3 regions of the Thiocapsa rosea genome follow, and region 3 is predicted to be linked to each of the others. Evidence: predicted binding sites of a transcription regulator. Region 3 holds the regulator's gene; each other region holds the start of a gene.

Region 1 (6,114 bases), 4.0 Mb from region 3:
GGTGCGACGTGCGGCGCCTGCGCGAGCGTATGACCTGCTTCCGCGACACCACCGCGAGCGCCGGCCCGGTCGGCCTATTCTACAAAGGACATTATGATCGCCTGGTGATCGCGCCGGCGACCTCCAACAGCGTTGCCAAGATGGTCTGGGGGATCTCGGATTCACTGGTCACGAACATCTATGCCCAGGCGGGAAAGTGCCGTATCCCCAGCATCGTCTTTGCCTGCGACACCGCGCCGGCGATGGAAACCGAGGCCCCCGGCGGGCAGGTCATGGTCTATCCGCGACGCATCGACCTGGAGAACGTCGAGCGGTTGCGGCACTTTGAGTATACCCGAGTCGTCGAGCGTTTCGAGGATCTGGTGACGGCCCTGCAGGAGTCGCCCGCGCCGGGGCCGTCTGCGTCGGTCGTTGCAGGGTAAGACCCGCCCGCATGTGCGAGCACATCCTCTTTCTCACCGGCCAGCTCGCCGAAAAGCCGCTGCTGCGCGTGCTCGAGCGGATGGATCTGCCCGGTCGTACCTGGTCCGTTCGGCAACTGGGAGTCAAGGTCGCTGCCCTGATGACGGTCGACATGATCCGCAGACGGCTCACCGATCCCGGCGGGGTCGACCGCATCATCATCCCGGGGCGCTGCCGAGGCGACCTGGATGAGCTCAGCCGCCATTTCGGCATACCGGTCGAGCGCGGACCCGAGGAGTTGAAGGATCTGCCCCGCTATTTCGGGCTCGAAGGCCCGGTGCCGGACCTCAGTCACTACGATGTGCGCATCTTCGCCGAGATCGTGGATGCGCCGTGTCGCTCGGTCGAGGGCATCCTCGAAGAGGCTGCCGCCATGCGCTCCGAGGGCGCGGATGTGATCGACCTCGGCTGCCTGCCGGACTCCCGGTTCCCCCACCTCGACGCGAGCGTTCGCGCTCTGAAGGATGCAGGGTATCGGGTCAGTGTCGACTCGATGCAGCCGGAGGAGCTCCTCGCGGGGGGGCGTGCCGGTGCGGATTTTCTGTTGAGCCTGGACGAGGAAAATCTCTGGATCGCCGCAGAGGTGACGTCGATCCCGGTCCTGGTGCCGCACCGCCCCGGAGATCTGGCGTCACTCGAGCGTGCGATGGCACGGATGGATGCCGAAGGACGGCCCTATATCGCCGACCCGATCCTGGACCCCATTCACTTCGGCTTTGCCGACTCCTTGGTGCGTTACCACCGCCTGCGCGAGACGCATCCGCAGGCATCCATCATGATGGGTGTCGGCAATCTCACCGAGTTGACCGAGGCGGATACGGCCGGCATCAATGCACTGCTGATGGGGCTGATCTCGGAGCTCGGCATCACCAACATCCTCACGACCCGGGTCAGCCCGCATTGCCGCAGCGCGATTCGGGAGGCCGACCTTGCCAGGCGCATCATGTCATGGGCGCGCCGAGAAGGCAGTCTACCCAAGCTCATCGACCCCGGCCTCACGGCGCTCCACGAACGCCGTCCCTTTCCCTACGACGCCGAGGAGATCCGTGAGCTGGCTGCGGCCGTGCGGGATCCGAACTTCCGCATCCAGGTCAGCGCTGAGGGGATCCACCTCTACAATCGCGACGGTCTCATGACCTTCGACGACCCCTTCGACTTCTATCTCCATCTGGGTGTGGAACAGGACGGCGGGCATGCCTTTTATCTCGGCGTCGAGTTGGCGCGCGCGCAGATCGCACTTCAACTCGGCAAGGGCTACGTCCAGGACCAGCCGTTGCGTTGGGGTTGCGTCCTTCCTCCTCCGGCGCCCATGTCGTCGGCCGGCACCGAGGCCGTCGGCCCCACCCGACAACCGAAGAGGACGCGCTCGTGATTCACGAAGTCATCGTCACCACCCTCGACCCCGGCGGCCGGGCCCACATCGCTCCGATGGGAATCCGGCATCGCGAGGGACGGATCCTCGTCGCCCCCTTCAGGCCCTCCAGCACCCTCGATAATGTGCTTCGAACCCGGTGCGCCGTCATCAACTATACCGATGACGTGCGCATCTTCGCCGGCTGCCTGACCGGCCGAACCGACTGGCCGCTGACACGATCCGAGCGGGTCGAGGTCCCGCGCCTCGCGGATGGCTTGGCCCACGTCGAGGTGGAGCTTGCCGAGGTCGAGGATGATCCTCTGCGCCCTCGGTTGTTCTGCCGACCACTGCACGAGGCCAACCATCTCCCTTTCCGGGGCTTCAATCGCGCCCGGGCGGCGATCTTGGAGTTGGCGATTCTGGTGAGCCGACTGGATCTGCTGCCGGCCGAGAAGATCGCACGCGAGATCGACTATCTGCAGATCGCCGTCGAGAAGACCGCCGGTCCGCGCGAGCAGGAGGCCTGGGCATGGCTGATGGAGCGGGTCGAGGCACACCGCGCGGGCGAGAGCTCGGGGCCATGATCCGAATGCTCGCAAGCGTCACCGACAGCGCCGAAGCCGAGATGGCAATCGGCGCCGGCGCCGGGATCATCGATCTGAAGAATCCAGCGCTCGGCGCCTTGGGCGCGCTTCCCCTCGAGCGTATCCGCGACATCCTGGCGCAGGTTGCCGGGCGTCGACCGGTGAGCGCGACCATCGGCGATCTGCCCCCCGATGCCCGGTTGACCGATAGGGCCATCCGAGCAACCGCGGCGACCGGCGTTGATTACGTCAAGGTGGGATTCTTCACTGACGCGCATGTCAGAGACTGTCTGCCGAGCATCGCCGCTGCGGCGTCGAGTTGTTCCATCGTGGCGGTTATGTTCGCCGATCGTGGACCCGACCCGACACGCCTGGCCGACTTCGCCGCGGCCGGCTGCGTCGGCATCATGCTGGACACGGCGGAAAAATCCGGCAAAGGTCTGCTCCACCACATGACGATCGCGGTGTTGCAGGACTTCGTCTCAGGCGCACGGGATCTCGGACTCCTGACCGGGCTGGCGGGATCGCTGCGGCTCGAAGATATTCCGCAATTGCGCACGCTGAGGCCCGATTATCTGGGATTCCGAGGTGCCCTCTGTCAGGCGGATCGGCGCGTCGCCGGATTGGATACGGAGCGACTGCGCGCCGTGCACGCGGCGGTGCAAGCAAACGAGGCGTGACAGACTGTTCCGAAAGTGGAGCAGGGAGCTGCGCGCCGCGCGCTTGGAGCCACACCGAAGAATCACGATCAGCCCGCCACCCGGTTGTGGCGGTCTCTCTAGTCTCCGGTGCAGCGTCCGGCAGATCGGATGCCTCGAACGGCGGATTGAGTCGATGATGGCAAGCCTCGTGCTTATCCGTCACGACCGAGCTTCCCGCTCGAAACACCCGTCAACCACCAGCGTCGTGACGAAGGAGAGCAAACCATGATCTATGCCAAGCCTGGCGAGGCCGATTCCAAGCTCAGCTTCAAGCCGCGTTACGGAAACTTCATCGGGGGCGAATGGGTCGCGCCCGTCGAGGGTCGGTATTTCGAGAACGTCTCGCCCGTCGATGGTCGAGCCTTCTGCGAGATCCCGCGATCGTCCGCTGCCGACATCGAGCTGGCCCTGGATGCGGCTCATCGTGCCAAAGACGCCTGGGGAAAAGCCTCCCCGGCCGAGCGCTCGAACGTTCTTCTCAAGATCGCCGACCGCATCGAGCAAAACCTGGAAATCATCGCGCTCGCGGAGGCTTGGGACAACGGCAAGCCCATCCGCGAGACGATGGCGGCGGATCTTCCGCTCGCCGTGGACCACTTCCGCTACTTTGCCGGTTGCATTCGCGCCCAAGAGGGGTCGATCTGCGAGATCGACCACGACACGGTCGCCTACCATTTCCACGAGCCTCTGGGTGTTGTCGGTCAGATCATCCCCTGGAATTTCCCCATCCTGATGGCCGTCTGGAAGCTGGCCCCCGCTCTGGCGGCCGGCAACTGCGTCGTGCTCAAACCGGCCGAACAGACCCCGGTCGGGATCCTGGTGGTGGCCGAGCTGATCCAGGATCTGTTGCCGCCGGGTGTGCTCAACATCGTCAACGGCTTCGGCGTCGAGGCCGGCAAACCGCTCGCGACCAACAAGCGCATCGCCAAGATCGCCTTCACCGGCGAGACCAGTACCGGCCGGCTGATCATGCAGTATGCGGCGGAGAACATCATCCCGGTTACGCTCGAGCTGGGCGGCAAGTCGCCGAACATCTTTTTCGCGGATATCATGGATCAGGAAGACGCCTTCTTCGACAAAACGCTCGAAGGGTTTGCGATGTTCGCCCTGAACCAGGGTGAGGTCTGCACCTGTCCCTCGCGGGTTCTGGTCCAGGAGTCCATTGCCGATGCGTTCATCGCCCGCGCGGTAGAACGAGTCAAGCAGGTCAAGCAAGGAAACCCGCTGGACACCGAGACCATGATCGGCGCCCAGGCGTCCTCCGAGCAGCTCGACAAAATCCTCGCCTATATCGACATCGGGCGCCAGGAAGGCGCCGAGTGTCTGGTGGGCGGGGAGCGCGCCGTCCTGGAGGGTGACCTCGCCGGGGGCTACTACGTCAAGCCGACCGTCTTCAAGGGTCACAACAAGATGCGCATCTTCCAGGAGGAGATCTTCGGCCCGGTGGTCTCGGTGACCACCTTCAAGGACGAGGCCGAGGCTCTGGCGATCGCCAACGACTCGCTGTATGGACTCGGGGCCGGCGTTTGGAGCCGCGACGGTCGTCGCGCCATCGTCATGGGGCGCGCCATCAAGGCCGGACGCGTCTGGACCAATTGCTATCACCTCTACCCGGCGCATGCCGCCTTCGGCGGCTACAAACAATCGGGCATCGGTCGCGAGAACCACAAGATGGCCCTCGAGCACTACCAGCAGACGAAGAACCTACTGGTCAGCTACAGCCCGCATGCCTTGGGCTTCTTCTGAGGATGGCGCCCGGGAGATGCGCGCCGCAAGGTGTGCGCTCCCGGTCGATGCGGTGGTCGGGCCGGCGGGCCCGCCACCACACCCCGAATTCCGGAGCGAGACACCATGAGCGACCCCAGCCCGCGCGTCGTGGCAACCGAGGCCGCGCTCGCGCTGATCGAGCGACTGAAGGCACAGCACGGTCCCTTGATGTTTCACCAGTCCGGCGGCTGCTGCGACGGCAGTGCGCCCATGTGCTGGCCTGCCGGTGAGCTGCGCACGGGCGGGAGCGACGTGAAACTCGGCGAGATCGGCGGCTGCCCCTTCTGGATGAGCGAGGCCCAATTCGACTACTGGCGGCACACCCAACTGATCATCGACGTGGTGCCCGGGCGTGGCGGCATGTTCTCGCTGGAGGGTCCCGAGGGTGTGCGCTTCTTGACCCGCTCGCGGTTGTTCACGGACGAAGAATCCGCCGCGCTCTCGCCCGTGGAGCGCGGTCGCGACTGATCTGCGCACACCGACTCTGTGCCGGTCGAGGTCCACATCCGACGACGACACTGGAGGATATTCATGAGCTGCGGGACCGCCCTCGACGACAAGTGCACCCCCGACCCTCGTCGGCTCCCCCTCGCCGTCGTGCTGGTCTGCATCGCTTTGGATGTGGCCGCACAGGATGACGAGGGTGATTCGGAAGGCGTCACGTCCCTGCCGACCCTGACCATTACCAGTGCCGTGCCCGATCGGCTCGAGGCCGTGCCGGGCTCTACCAACCTGATCGAGCGGGCACAAATCGAGGCCGAACGCCCCTTTTCGATCCGCGAGCTGCTGCAAGGGGTGCCGGGCGTGCATGTTGTCGGCGAGGATGCCTTTGGCTTGAACCTCAACATCGGTGTCCGCGGGCTCGACCCGCGGCGCACCGTACGCACCCTGCTTCTCGAAGACGGCATGCCGATCCAATTGGCGCCCTACAGCGATCCAAGCGCCCATTACAGCACCCCGCTGACACGCATCGAGCGTATCGAGGTGATGAAGGGCTCGGGCCAGATCGTCCATGGGCCTCAGACGGTTGGCGGTGTGATCAACTTCGTGACTCGACCCGTCCCGCGGGAATTCGTCGGCGAGGCCGACCTCTCGATCGGCAACAATCGCTTCAACCAGATCAGCGCCGGCGTCGGCAGCGGCGGCGACTGGGGCGGCTGGCTGGTGGAGGCGCTGCAGCGTCAGGGCGACGGTGTGCGCGAGAGCCACCGCCATCGGCTGCGCGACTTCTCCTTGAAGGCGGCCT
Region 2 (6,114 bases), 580 kb from region 3:
AGAGCACCCCCTCTTCCACCAGCCAGGTGCACTGGGTATCGGGCCAATGCAGGAACGGCGTGTGCAGAAAGCGCAAGGTCCGTCCGCCGAGCGAGACCTCGTCGCCTGTTGCGACCGTCTTGTAGACCAGCGGCCGGTCGTCGCTCGGTTTGAGCAGCGCCTTGAGCATGGCCGTCGCGCGCTTTGAGATGTAGAGCTGCGCTTGTGGCGCACGACGCATCAGCTCGGGCAGCGCCCCGGTGTGATCCGGCTCCAAATGGTTGAGCACGATGACGCGGATCTCGTCATAGCGGGCGACCGACTCCAGACGCGCAAAGAAATCGTCGGCGAACTCGGCCTTGACCGTGTCGATGACCGCGACCCCGTCGTCTCCCCGCACCAGATAGCTGTTGTAGGTCGTGCCGTTGGCCGTGCGCAGGATGATGTCGAAGGTGCGCAGACCCGGATCGAGCGCGCCGATCCAATGCACGCCGGGCGCGACCTCGACGGCCGGAGCCTGATCGGCAGCATCCCGCGCGATGACCGACGCGGCAGGCGACATCATGCTGCCGCTCCGTCGGTCGGAAGATCGCACCGGGGATCGGGGCCGCTCCGGGAACAGGACTGCAGATCCTGATCGACCGCGATTGCAACACCGAGCGCAGCCAGCAATGGTCCCGACTCGAAACCGCAGCCCATTCCATACTCGGATTCGATCAAAGGCCGGCGAATCAGAAGCGGATCTTCCACCATCAGGGCCAAAGCCGTCGGCTCGTCCAGCGTCTCGGGGAGAACCTCGCCCTGCTTGATGCGAGGGGCGGTCGGATTGAACCACTCACGAACCGGCAGAACCCCGAAAAACGGCCGCAACCGCTCGACGGTCCAGGGCTCGGCGAGCAAGTTCCGCACGCTCAGACGATGCCCGAGCGACGTCAACAACGCCTTCTGCTTGGCGTTGGACAGACACCCCGGCTTCTCGTAGAACAGCACAGACGACATCAACTCACCTTTCTGCATCAACCGAACAAAAATTCCTGAACCGCGCCCCGCCAAGGCTGCGGACGGAGCCGAAATCGGCACCACCCCAAGGTCGCGGATCACACTGAGCGCGGTTCAGCGCGCCTGGATCTGGGTGCGAATCTCCGCCCACCGATCCGGCGGGATCCCGGTCAGCGACCCGGGCGGATTCAGCGGCACGCCGAGACTGTCCAGAATGACCCCCTCGATCGGACAGATACTCGCGCACTGCGGATCGGCGAAGTCGCCCTCGCACTCGGTGCAGGCGCGCGCATCGATCGTGAAATGCGGGAGTGCGTCGCGGATCGCCTCGCTCGGACACAAGGGCAAGCACGCCCAGCAATTCACGCAACCCTCGATGATCTTGTATGCCATGAGTGAACCTCCGCTGCCTTTGCGATCGAAACCGCGTCCAGAGTGAAATGCATCGTTTTCATCGTGTGTCGGGCTCAAGAATTTTTCCGACCTTTACGGAGACGCGGTTTAGAATTTAATATTTTTTAATCTCTTAAACCGCACCGGGCGCGGTTTAAGCGCTCATCCGCTGTGTCGCACCGGCGGCCGGCTCGAGCAGCCCCGCCTCCCCCATCTCGCGATAGACCACGGCAATCGCGTCCTCGATCGGCTCCATCGCATGCTCGCCGTTCGGCGCGATGCCGGCGGCTTCCAACTGGCCCCAGGGCTCGTAGCCGATGCGCGAGCAGAGCACGACCTCGCAGCCGTCGAGCACACGGATGGTCTTGGCCAAGACCGACTCGCCGTCGCCGCAGGTCTCGTCGCCCGAGCAATAGAGATCGACCTTGCGGTGACCGACGAAGCGCACGTCGTTCGCGCTGGCCTCGTAGACCAGGAACTCGCGGGCGTGGCCGAAATGCTGGTTGATCACGCCGCCGCCGGTGCTCGCCACCGCCATCAACACCGGACGCGGCTCGGGGCGCGCGGGGCGGCGCCGGGTCAGGGAAGCGATCGAGACGAAGGTCTCGCTGGACTGGCGACGTTGCGCCGTGCGGCTGGCCTCGATGGCGGCATGGACCTCGGCGCGTCGGGCCATCGCCGCGGCGTAATCCACCTCTTGTTCTGCGATCTTGTCGAGCGTGAACTCATCCCCGCGATCCTCGCCGAGCATGCCCACCGCATCCGCGCGGCATTGGCGGCAATGGCGCATCATGGCCATGTCCCCGGCGCAGGCATCCTGCAGCGCGCTCAGCTCGTCGTTGGTCGGACCGCGCTGGCCCATCAATCCGAAGAAGGTGCCGTGCTCGGGCTCGGCAATAAGCGGCATGACATTGTGCAGGAAGGCGCCCTTGGCCTTGACGACCCGGCTGACCTCCTTCAAGTGCTCGGCGTTCACGCCCGGGATCAAGACCGAGTTGACCTTGACCAGTACACCGCGCGCGACCAGCATCTCAAGCCCCTTCTGCTGCTGCGCGATCAGGATCTCGGCGGCCTTGCGCCCGGTCACCCGGCGATTGTTCCAGAAGATCCAGGGATAGATCTTGGCGCCCACATCCGGGTCGACGCAGTTGATGGTGATGGTCACGTGCTCGATGTTGTGCTTGCAGATCTCGTCGACCAACTCCGGCAGCGCGAGCCCGTTGGTGGAGACGCAAAGCTTGATGTCGGGTGCCTTCTCGGAGAGCTGGCGGAAGGTCTCCAGGGTGCGCTGCGGATTGGCGAGCGGATCGCCCGGACCTGCGATGCCGAGCACCGTCATCTGCGGAATGGCCGCGGCGACGGCAATGACCTTTTTCACCGCCTGATCCGGCGTCAGCACCTCGGAGACAACACCCGGGCGCGACTCATTGGAGCAGTCGTACTTGCGATTACAGTAATGACACTGGATGTTGCAAGCGGGAGCGACGGCCACGTGCATCCGCGCATAATGATGATGCGCATCCTCGGAGAAACAGGGATGGTTGTTGATCTTGGCGCGGATCGCCTCGGGCAAATGGGCGAGCTTGTCGCCGCCGGCACCGCAGCCGCTCGACGCACAACCGCCGCCGGGCGCGCCCGCGGCTTCGGCAATAACCTTCAACTCCATCACGCAGCCTCCGGAGATGGGGCACAAGCCCCTCGATAAAGATGTCTCTGGAAGCATTGAAGCAAAGACCGTACCTAGTCTTTGCGATCGCTTAACCGACTGAAAAATGGTGCTCGGATTCCGCCGGAGCGACCTGCCTGTCGGGATCACGACAGCCTAGACCCAAACGATTTGTGGGAATCGACACGACGCCCGCGGCAATCGGGGGGTTCGCTCCGTAGGAACACGGATGGTCGCTGCTTCGGACCCTCATTATCCTGTCTCTACCGTATCAACTGACCTGATGTGAGGTGAGGATGAGCAAACGCGCGAAATCAGCGGACATGGCGTTCACTCCCGAGGCCGGCACATCACGAAGCGCTGCGGCCCCCTCGCCGGTATCGATCCACCGCACATCGGCACGTGCCGAGGAGCATGCCTGACTCGCCTGTCCACGACCTGGCGCCGACAGGGGGCGAATGACCCAGGGGCGCCGCAGCCTCAAAGCGTGTCTGCCGCACGGCCCGCACGAGCCAGTGGATCCTGACGGTAAAACGCTTTGAGCCGGTCGTAGACCTGCGGATATTCCCGGTGCAGCAGATCGGGAAGCTCGAAAAAGCACTCGCTGACGACGGCGAAGAACTCCGCGGGCGACTCGGTCGCATAGGGATCGATCGGGGTGTCCTCGTCGGCGTCGACCCGTCGACACAGGTCCTCGTAGGCGGCCGAGAAGGTCTCGGCCCAAACCTTCGGAGACATGCCGGCGTGCAGCGGCGGACAGCCGTTTGCGGCCCCGTCGCGCATATCGAGCTTGTGTGCCAGTTCGTGGATGACGACGTTGTAGCCGTCCCGCTCCATCCCGGCCTCGACATCCGCCCACGAGAGGATGACGGGGCCTTGCTCCCAGGCCTCGCCGCTCTTCGCCTCGTGCTCGGTCCAGACCACTCCGTCGTCGCCCATGACCTCGCGCTCGGGGACGAACTCCTCGGGATAGACGATGACGGCATACCAGCCGCGGTACCAATCCAGCCCCAGCTCCAGGACGGGAAGGCAGGCCTGCAGCGCGATCGCCAGACGCATCGCATCCGTCAGCTCGAGCCCCTGCGCGGGGTCCAGACGTTTGTCGCGCAGGAAGAGGAGCGCCAGATCGGCGAGACGCTGCATGTCCTCCTCGGTCAGGTCCTCAAGCAGCGGGAGTGCGTCGCGGACCCGCGCCAAGTCGTGCGGATCAACCGACGCACGCGCGCGCTCGAGCACCCGCTCCTGCCACCACGCGGTTAGGCCGCCCACGGATGATCCGCCTCCCGGCGAGGTCGAGCACGGCGGGGGCCGTAAAATCGGGGCGAATGACGCAGTGAACGGGTCCCATCGCACAAAAGCCCGAGCCCATCGGGGCCTTTGCCGTAAGATTGATGTGCGTCAAGGCGAATCGCACCCCGCGGCCCAAGATGGGCGGATAAACGTTTCCCCGCGGGGCTCTCGATCATGACGCGAAAGCTGTTGGTCATTGCTATCTTGGTCCTCGTCGGACTTTTGGCATGGCTGTTGTTTTGGACGCCGACCGCGGTCGATCTCGATCCGGAAGGGCCGCGACACGGCACACTGGATCTGGCCTCGCCGCCGCAAGGCGGAGACTTCGTCCTCGACTCCGTCGACGGCCCGGTCGCCCTCGCCGATCTGCGCGGCAAGGTGGTCCTGATCTACTTCGGCTACACCTGGTGTCCGGATATCTGTCCGACCAATCTGGTCCTGATCGCGGGTGCACTCAAGGCGCTGACGCCCGAGGAGCTGGAGCGGGTCCGGGTCCTCTTCGTGAGCGTCGATCCCGAGCGGGATTCGGTCGAGCGGCTCGCCGAGTATAGTGGCTATTTTCACCCCGAGATCATCGGCCTGACCGGAACGCCCGAGCAGATCGCCGAGGTCGCCAAGCTCTACGGCGCGGCCTACCGGCGCACCGATCTGGTCGATTCGGCGATGGGCTATGTCGTCGACCACTCCGCCTACAGTCATCTTGTGGACACGCAAGGTCAGCTCGTGCGCAACCTCGATCACGCCACACCCTCCGCGGAGATCGTCGCGGCGATCCGAACACTGTCGGGAACGACGCGCCCGTCCACCGAGAATCAGTCCGAGCCATAACAAGTCGAATCCCGTAACCCATACCGTCTGTTGGAGGACCTAATCATGCCCGGATACGCTTCGCCCCTGCTCGCCGCCACACTCTTCACCGCCGTCTCCTTCTCCGCTGCTTTTTCCGCTATGGGCGCAGACGTCTCGATCGGCGATCCCTACGCTCGTGCGGTGCCACCCGGCCAGCCCAACAGCGCCGTGTTCATGTCCCTGGAAAACCAAACCGGGGAGAATCAGGCCCTGGTCGGTGCCGAGAGCCATGTCTCGGAGACCGTCGAGCTGCACACCCATGTCGAAGAAGGCGGGATGATGCGCATGCGTCGGATCGAGAAGATCGAGGTTCCCGCGGGGGAGACCGTCACCCTGAAGCCGGGCGGCCTGCACGTGATGCTCATCGGCCTCAAACAACCGCTGGAGCCTGACGACGCGGTCGATCTCACACTGATCTTCGAAGACGGCTCGCGCATGCCGGTGCAGGCGCCGGTGCGCCGCATCGAGGTGCAAATGCAACATATGAACCATTGAGGCCGGACCCGCGCGGAGGACGGAATTATTCGTCTCCCTGCCTGTCTTCCAGCAGGTGAGACGGCGTCTTCCCGGCGGATAACATGACTCCGCTGGTTTGACCCATATGCGGATGTTCTGATATACATCCGTGGATTTTCTCGCCCCCCGACCAGGCCGTCGATCCGCGCAAGGTGTCGCGGCCATGAATCACGACCCGATTAGGCATCCTCCATGGTTAAGAATTGGCTGATAACGATTACGGTGGCAACGGCATTGGCGAGCGGCGCGGTCCACGCGTCCGCAGGGAATCAAGCCGCCGCGCCTCAGGTTGGAGACCCGCAAGCCGGAGAGGCGAAGGCCAACGGCGTGTGCATCGCCTGCCACGGCCCCCAAGGCAACAGTATCGTGCCGATCTGGCCCAAGCTGGCCGGTCAGCACCCGGAATACATCGTGAAGCAGTT
Region 3 (6,114 bases):
ACGACGGCAACCCTGGTGATGGGCGATGCGCTGGCCATCGCCCTGCTCGAGAGCCGCGGCTTCACCGCCGAGGACTTCGCTCGCTCCCATCCGGCCGGCAGCCTCGGACGCCGTCTGTTGCTGCACGTCGGCGAGGTCATGCATCGCGACGAGCAATTGCCGTCGGTCCCTCTGGGCACGACCCTGCGCGCCACACTTGAAGAGATGTCCCGCAAAGGCTTGGGCATGAGCGCCGTGGTCGACGACGAGGGACGCCTTGCCGGGATCTTCACCGACGGCGACCTGCGACGCGCCCTCGACCGCGGGATCGATGTCCATCGCACCGCCATCGACACCGTACTGACCCGCAACTGCATCACGATCAAGGCCGACGCCCTCGCCGCAGAGGCCCTGCGTCTCATGGAGTCGAAATCCATCAACGCGCTGCTGGTCATCGACGACACCGGCCGACCCGTCGGCGCATTGAACATGCACGATCTGCTGCGCGCCGGGGTCATGTGAGGGAGCCGTCCAGCCGTCCAGCCGTCCAGCCGCCAGCCGCCAGCCGCCAGCCGCCAGCCGCCAGCCGCCAGCCAAAAGCTGACACCCGGAAGCTGAAAGCTGAAAGCTGAAAGCTGAAAGCTGAAAGCTGAAAGCTGGAGGCCGGAAGCTGGAGGCAGGAGGCAGGAGGCAGGAGGCAGGAAGCAGGAAGCTAGAAACCCGAGGCTCCCCGCCCCACCGAATCGACACCCAAGAGGACTGACCCCATGCACGACATCCTCGAACGCGCCGCCCGGATCCGCCTGGTCATCTTCGACGTCGACGGGGTGCTGACCGACGGCAGTCTCTATCTCGGCGACGACGGCCAGGAATACAAGGCGTTCAACTCGCGTGACGGACACGGCATGGTGATGCTCCGGGAGAGCGGGGTTCAGATTGGAATCATCACGGGCCGGACCTCGCAGGTGGTCAGTATCCGCATGAAGAGTCTCGGAGTGGAGCACCTCTTCCAAGGCTGCCGCGACAAGCTCCCGGCCTACGAGGCGCTCAAGCGGGAGCTGTCCATCGACGACGAGGCCATCGCCTATGTCGGAGACGACCTCGTGGATCTGCCCGTCATGCGCCGGGTCGGACTCGCCGTTGCGGTCGCCGACGCGCACCATCTGGTGCGCGGCCATGCCCATCTGTGCACCCAAGCCCGCGGCGGTCGCGGGGCTGCGCGCGAGGTCTGCGAGCTGATCATGGAGGCGCAGGGCACTTGGGCGCGGATCCTCGCCGACACACCATGAGCGGACGTCTTCGGGTCAGCGACCTGCCGATCTGGTCCGCACGTCAGTGGATGCTCGCTGTCTTCTTCGTCGGCTCCGGGCTCTTGGGATGGTGGCAGCTGCGCCCCGAACCCGAGCCGGCCGCACCCGCGGTCGAGCGTGCGCGGCTCCCGGATTATGTCGTGGCACGCTTCAGCGCCGTGGAGACCGACGACACGGGCAAACCGAGCCGACGCTTGGTCGCCGAGGAGCTGCGCCAATATATCGAGGAGGATCTCTCTGAGCTGGATCGCCCGCGCATGACACTCTATCAGCGTGAAGGCGAGACCGAAGCCGAGCCCTGGCGCGCACGCGCGGACAGCGGGCTGGTCCTCCCCGGCGGCGACGAGGTCCGTCTCGAGGGCGCCGTGGAGCTCGAGCGCAAGGGCGACGCGAGTCGGCCCGCCACCCGCATGGAGACCGAGCTGATGCGCATCTGGCATAAACGGGCCTTCGCCGAGACCGATCGCGCGGTCCAAGTCACCAGTGCGTCGGATCGGCTGAACGCGACCGGGATGCGCCTCTGGTACGAGGAGCCCGTACGTGCCCAGTTCGACGGACGCGCGCATATCTTTATCGCACCCGAGCAGACCGAGACGCCATGAGCGAGAGAGGAATCGACAACCGGCGGTGCCGGGGCACTGCCCCGGCCGCGACCCTGGCCTTCGTCATGGCCCTCGCGTGCGCCCCGGCAGTGGCGCTCGAGGACGATGCAAGCCAACCCATCTTGATCGAAGCAGACGATGTCGAGGTCCTGGAGGCGGAGAACACCAGCATCTATGTCGGCAATGTCCAGGTCGACCAAGGGAGCATGCGACTCCTCGGCGATCATGTGACCGTTTATCATCGCGACGACCGCCGCCCGCGCTTTATCATTGCGCTCGGCGCGCCGGCCAGCTTCAAACAGCTCCTCGACAACGACGAGGGCGAGGTCCTGGCCTTCGCCAAACGGATGGAATACGACGCCGACAAGGACGAGCTCACCCTCATCGAGGACGCCTTGCTGATTCAGGGGGCCGACCGCGTCGCGAGCGAGCGCATCGTCTACGATCGCGCCCGTGCCCATTTCCGCGCGGGAGGCGGCGGACGGGTCAAGATCACCATCACGCCGGAGGGAGAATGAGGCTAAACCGCGTCCGAGGCGACCGATGACATCCGATCGGAAACCACCCTTGAACGATCCAAAGAGACTCGGCGGAGACGCGGTTTAGGATGAAGGATTCTATTGCGGATTCCGACTTAGGCTCGGGCTCGGGCTCGACGACACTGCGCGCGGAGCATCTGAAGAAGAGCTATCGCGGTCGTCAGGTGTTGCGCGACGTGAGCGTCGGCGTGGACGCCGGCGAGGTCGTGGGCCTGCTCGGACCCAACGGCGCGGGCAAGACCACCTGCTTTTATCTGATCGTCGGACTCATTCCGGCGGACGAGGGCCGCATTGCGCTGAGCGGGCAGGACATCACCCTGAAACCCATGCATGCGCGCGCGCGCGCCGGACTGAGCTATCTGGCACAAGAGCCCTCGGTGTTTCGCAAGCTCAGCGCGCGCGACAACATCCTTGCTATCCTGGAGGCGCGCGGCGACCTGTCTCGGGCCGATCGCAATCTGCGCTGCGAGCGCCTGCTCGAAGAGCTCGGGATCGCCCATGTCAGCGGCTCGCTCGCGCTCAGCCTCTCTGGCGGGGAGCGACGGCGCCTCGAGATCGCGCGTGCGCTCGCGGTGGACCCCCTGGTGATGCTGCTCGACGAGCCCTTCGCGGGCGTCGACCCCATCGCCGTCGGGGACATCAAGGCCATCGTGTCGCATTTGCGCGATCGCGGGATCGGCGTGCTGATCACGGATCACAACGTCCGCGAGACGCTCGATATCTGCGACCGGGGCTACATCATCAGCTCCGGGTGCGTCATCGCGGCCGGCACCCCCGCGCAGCTCCTGGCCGATCAGCAGGTCCGCGATGTCTACCTCGGCGCGGATTTTTCCATGTAGGTGCGAACCGGGAGGTACCTCGAGATGCGAATCGGTTGGCTGCTCTTTCCGAGATGTTGGGTGTAAGATGAGATCCTGCCCCGGCTGATGACGCCTTCACCGGACTGAAACGGCTAGAATCGACCAGCATTGGCCATGGCGGTCACCTGATCGAACACCTCGAAAAGCGCATCCGCGATTCATGAAGCAATCCATCCAGCTTCGGCTCGGCCAACACCTGACCATGACGCCTCAGTTGCAGCAGGCGATCCGTCTGTTGCAGCTCTCCACGCTTGAGCTCCAGAAGGAGATTCAGGAGGCGCTGGACACCAACCTCATGTTGGAGGAAGGCGACGACGCGGATCGCTTCAACGTCGCCGAGACGCAGCAGTCAGGCACGATTCAGAGCGAGGACATCGAAACACCTCGGGTCACCGTCGAGCAGTCGATCGACCGCGAGATCCACGCCGAATCCAACGAGATGCCCGAAGAGCTGCCGGTCGACACACTCTGGACCGACGTCTTCGACTCCCACCTGCCGAGCACCTCGCACGGCTCGGACGACGGCTCGGACTACGATCCCTTTGCCCAGCAAAGCCGCCCTCAGACCCTGCTCGACCACCTCGCCTGGCAGCTCAATCTGTGCAGACTGAGCGAGCGCGACAACATGATCGCCCAAGCGGTCATCGATTCGATCGACGCCGACGGCTATCTGCGCATCGATGTCGAGGAGCTGCTCCTGACCATCGATCACCCCGAAATCAGTGCCGAGGAGGTGGAGGCTGTCGTTCACCGCGTTCAGTCCTTCGACCCGCCGGGGGTGGGTGCCCGCAACCTCCCGGAATGTCTGCTGATACAACTCAGTCAGCTGCCCCCCCAAACACCTTGGCGGAGCACCGCGACGGCGATCTGCCGCGACGGGTTCGAGTATCTGGCCAAGCGCGATGTCGCCTCGCTGGTCCGTCAGCTGAAGGAATCCGAGGACACGGTCGCAGGTGCGCTGGCGTTGATCCGACGGCTCAATCCGCGCCCCGGAAGCCTGATTGCCGGCACGCCGGCCCAGTATGTCGTCCCGGATATCTTCGTGCGCAAACGCGAGGGCCGATGGTCGGTCGAACTCAATCCCGACTCGATGCCTAAACTCAGAGTGAACGCCGACTACGCGCGCCTGATCCGACGCGCCGATCAGAGCGCGGACGGCGTCACCTTGAAGAGCCATTTGCAGGAGGCACGCTGGTTCATCAAGAGCCTGGCCAGCCGCAACGACACGGTGCTGCGCGTCGGCGCGAAGATCGTCGAGATGCAGCAGGAATTCTTCGAGCACGGGGACGAGGCGATGAAACCGATGGTTCTGCGCGATGTCGCCGAGGCATTGGAGCTTCACGAGTCGACCGTATCCCGAGTGACCACGCAGAAATACATGCACACGCCGCGGGGAACCTTTGAGTTCAAGTATTTCTTTTCCTCGCACGTCAACACCGCTTCCGGCGGCGAATGCTCGTCGACCGCCATTCGTGCCCTGATCCGCAAGCTGATCGCCGGCGAGTCCGCGCGAAAGCCCATGAGCGACAGTAAGATCGCCCAAGAGCTCGGCGATCAGGGGATCAATGTCGCGCGGCGAACCGTCGCCAAGTACCGCGAGGCCATGGGGGTTCCACCCTCGAACGAGCGCAAGCGCCTGGATTGACAGGCCGTTTGAACCATAAGGAGTCACAAGATGCAGATCAACCTGACGGGTCATCACATCGACGTCACCGATGCGCTGAAAGGCTACGTCGACACGAAGTTCGAGCGCCTTGCGCGGCACTTCGACCACGTCATCAACGCTCACGTCATCCTGAGCGTCGAGAAGCTTGCCCAAAAAGCGGAGGCCACACTGCACATCAACGGCAGCAAGGTCTTTGCCGACTCGGTCCACGAGGACATGTATGCCGCAATCGACGGGCTGATCGACAAGCTCGATCGTCAGGTCCTGCGCCACAAGGAGAAGAAGAGCGATCATCGCGCAGCGAGCCCGAAGGTCAGCGAGATCGAGGAGTCGGATCAGACCTGACGCACCGGCGTTGTCAGAACGCCGCTGATACCTTCGAGGGGCGCTCTTGCCCCGTCGGAGGCGTTCAACGAACGGGATCGGGCACGAGGCCGGCATGCGGGATCGCCGGCCTCTGCCAGACATCCGAGGATAATCAGCATCCATGACCACACGCCCTTGCCCGCCGTCGCTGCGCGGACATCGATCCAAGAGCCACCAGCTGCAGCGCTGCGCGCCCGCAGCGCACGGGAGCCGATACCGATGCTCAGCCCCGATCTAATCAACGAGGCCCGTATCGGTCACGGCCTCGAGATTTCCAGCAAGAAGCGTTTGCTCGAAACCCTTGCCGAGCTACTCGCCAACGACCACCCCCGTTTGAGCACGGAGAGCGTCTTCGAGCGCCTCCTCGAGCGCGAACGCCTCGGCAGCACCGGACTCGGTCACGGTGTCGCCCTGCCCCATGCCCGGATCAAGGAGGTCTCTCAGGTGATCGGGGCCTTCGTGCAAACCGCCCGCGGGGTGGATTACGATGCAGCCGACGGCGAGCCGGTCGATCTGGCGTTCGCGCTCTTGGTTCCCGAGACCGCGACCGAGGAGCACCTGCAGCTGCTCGCCTATTTGGCAAGTCGCTTCAGCGAGTCGGCAACCCGCGCACGTCTGCGCGATGCGAGCTCGCCCACGGCCATTCTGGACCTTCTCAGAGCGACCTAGCCGTCAAGCGCGGCCGCCGGCGATGATCGAAAGTCTTCAATCCCTGATCTCGCAGACCGGGCCGCGGCTCAAGCTGCGCTGGCTCACGCCCGAGCCGGCGAGCCCGCGCCCGTTGCGCGGCGA

What was found. Region 3 encodes sigma-54, which starts transcription at its own class of promoters, with help from an activator protein. Its sites were predicted from a motif close to TGGCANGNTNCNTGCTT; they were not measured.
Region 1: adh (aldehyde dehydrogenase) is a predicted target of sigma-54. The motif match lies at 3,239-3,255, and genes of this name have one in related genera.
Region 2: nifB (nitrogenase cofactor biosynthesis protein NifB) is a predicted target of sigma-54. The motif match lies at 3,097-3,113, and genes of this name have one in related genera.

The regions. Positions count from the first base shown of each region.
Region 1 is NZ_RBXL01000001.1:5,153,270-5,159,383, reverse strand. It holds gene BDD21_RS22940 (flavoprotein) at 1-422, shown strand, start outside; gene BDD21_RS22935 (DUF6513 domain-containing protein) at 434-1,834, shown strand; gene BDD21_RS22930 (DUF447 domain-containing protein) at 1,831-2,400, shown strand; gene BDD21_RS22925 ((5-formylfuran-3-yl)methyl phosphate synthase) at 2,397-3,080, shown strand; gene adh (aldehyde dehydrogenase) at 3,327-4,847, shown strand; gene BDD21_RS22915 (DUF779 domain-containing protein) at 4,953-5,336, shown strand; gene BDD21_RS22910 (TonB-dependent receptor family protein) at 5,400-6,114, shown strand, end outside.
Region 2 is NZ_RBXL01000001.1:1,762,299-1,768,412, reverse strand. It holds gene BDD21_RS08035 (FprA family A-type flavoprotein) at 1-544, opposite strand, end outside; gene BDD21_RS08030 (ArsC/Spx/MgsR family protein) at 541-978, opposite strand; gene BDD21_RS08025 (4Fe-4S dicluster domain-containing protein) at 1,093-1,371, opposite strand; gene nifB (nitrogenase cofactor biosynthesis protein NifB) at 1,526-3,037, opposite strand; gene BDD21_RS08015 (M90 family metallopeptidase) at 3,518-4,306, opposite strand; gene BDD21_RS08010 (SCO family protein) at 4,502-5,155, shown strand; gene BDD21_RS08005 (copper chaperone PCu(A)C) at 5,201-5,671, shown strand; gene BDD21_RS08000 (c-type cytochrome) at 5,885-6,114, shown strand, end outside.
Region 3 is NZ_RBXL01000001.1:1,185,380-1,191,493, forward strand. It holds gene BDD21_RS05450 (KpsF/GutQ family sugar-phosphate isomerase) at 1-501, shown strand, start outside; gene kdsC (3-deoxy-manno-octulosonate-8-phosphatase KdsC) at 747-1,268, shown strand; gene lptC (LPS export ABC transporter periplasmic protein LptC) at 1,265-1,891, shown strand; gene lptA (lipopolysaccharide transport periplasmic protein LptA) at 1,888-2,409, shown strand; gene lptB (LPS export ABC transporter ATP-binding protein) at 2,499-3,269, shown strand; gene BDD21_RS05480 (RNA polymerase factor sigma-54) at 3,451-4,935, shown strand; gene hpf (ribosome hibernation-promoting factor, HPF/YfiA family) at 4,966-5,301, shown strand; gene BDD21_RS05490 (PTS sugar transporter subunit IIA) at 5,542-5,991, shown strand; gene hprK (HPr(Ser) kinase/phosphatase) at 6,014-6,114, shown strand, end outside.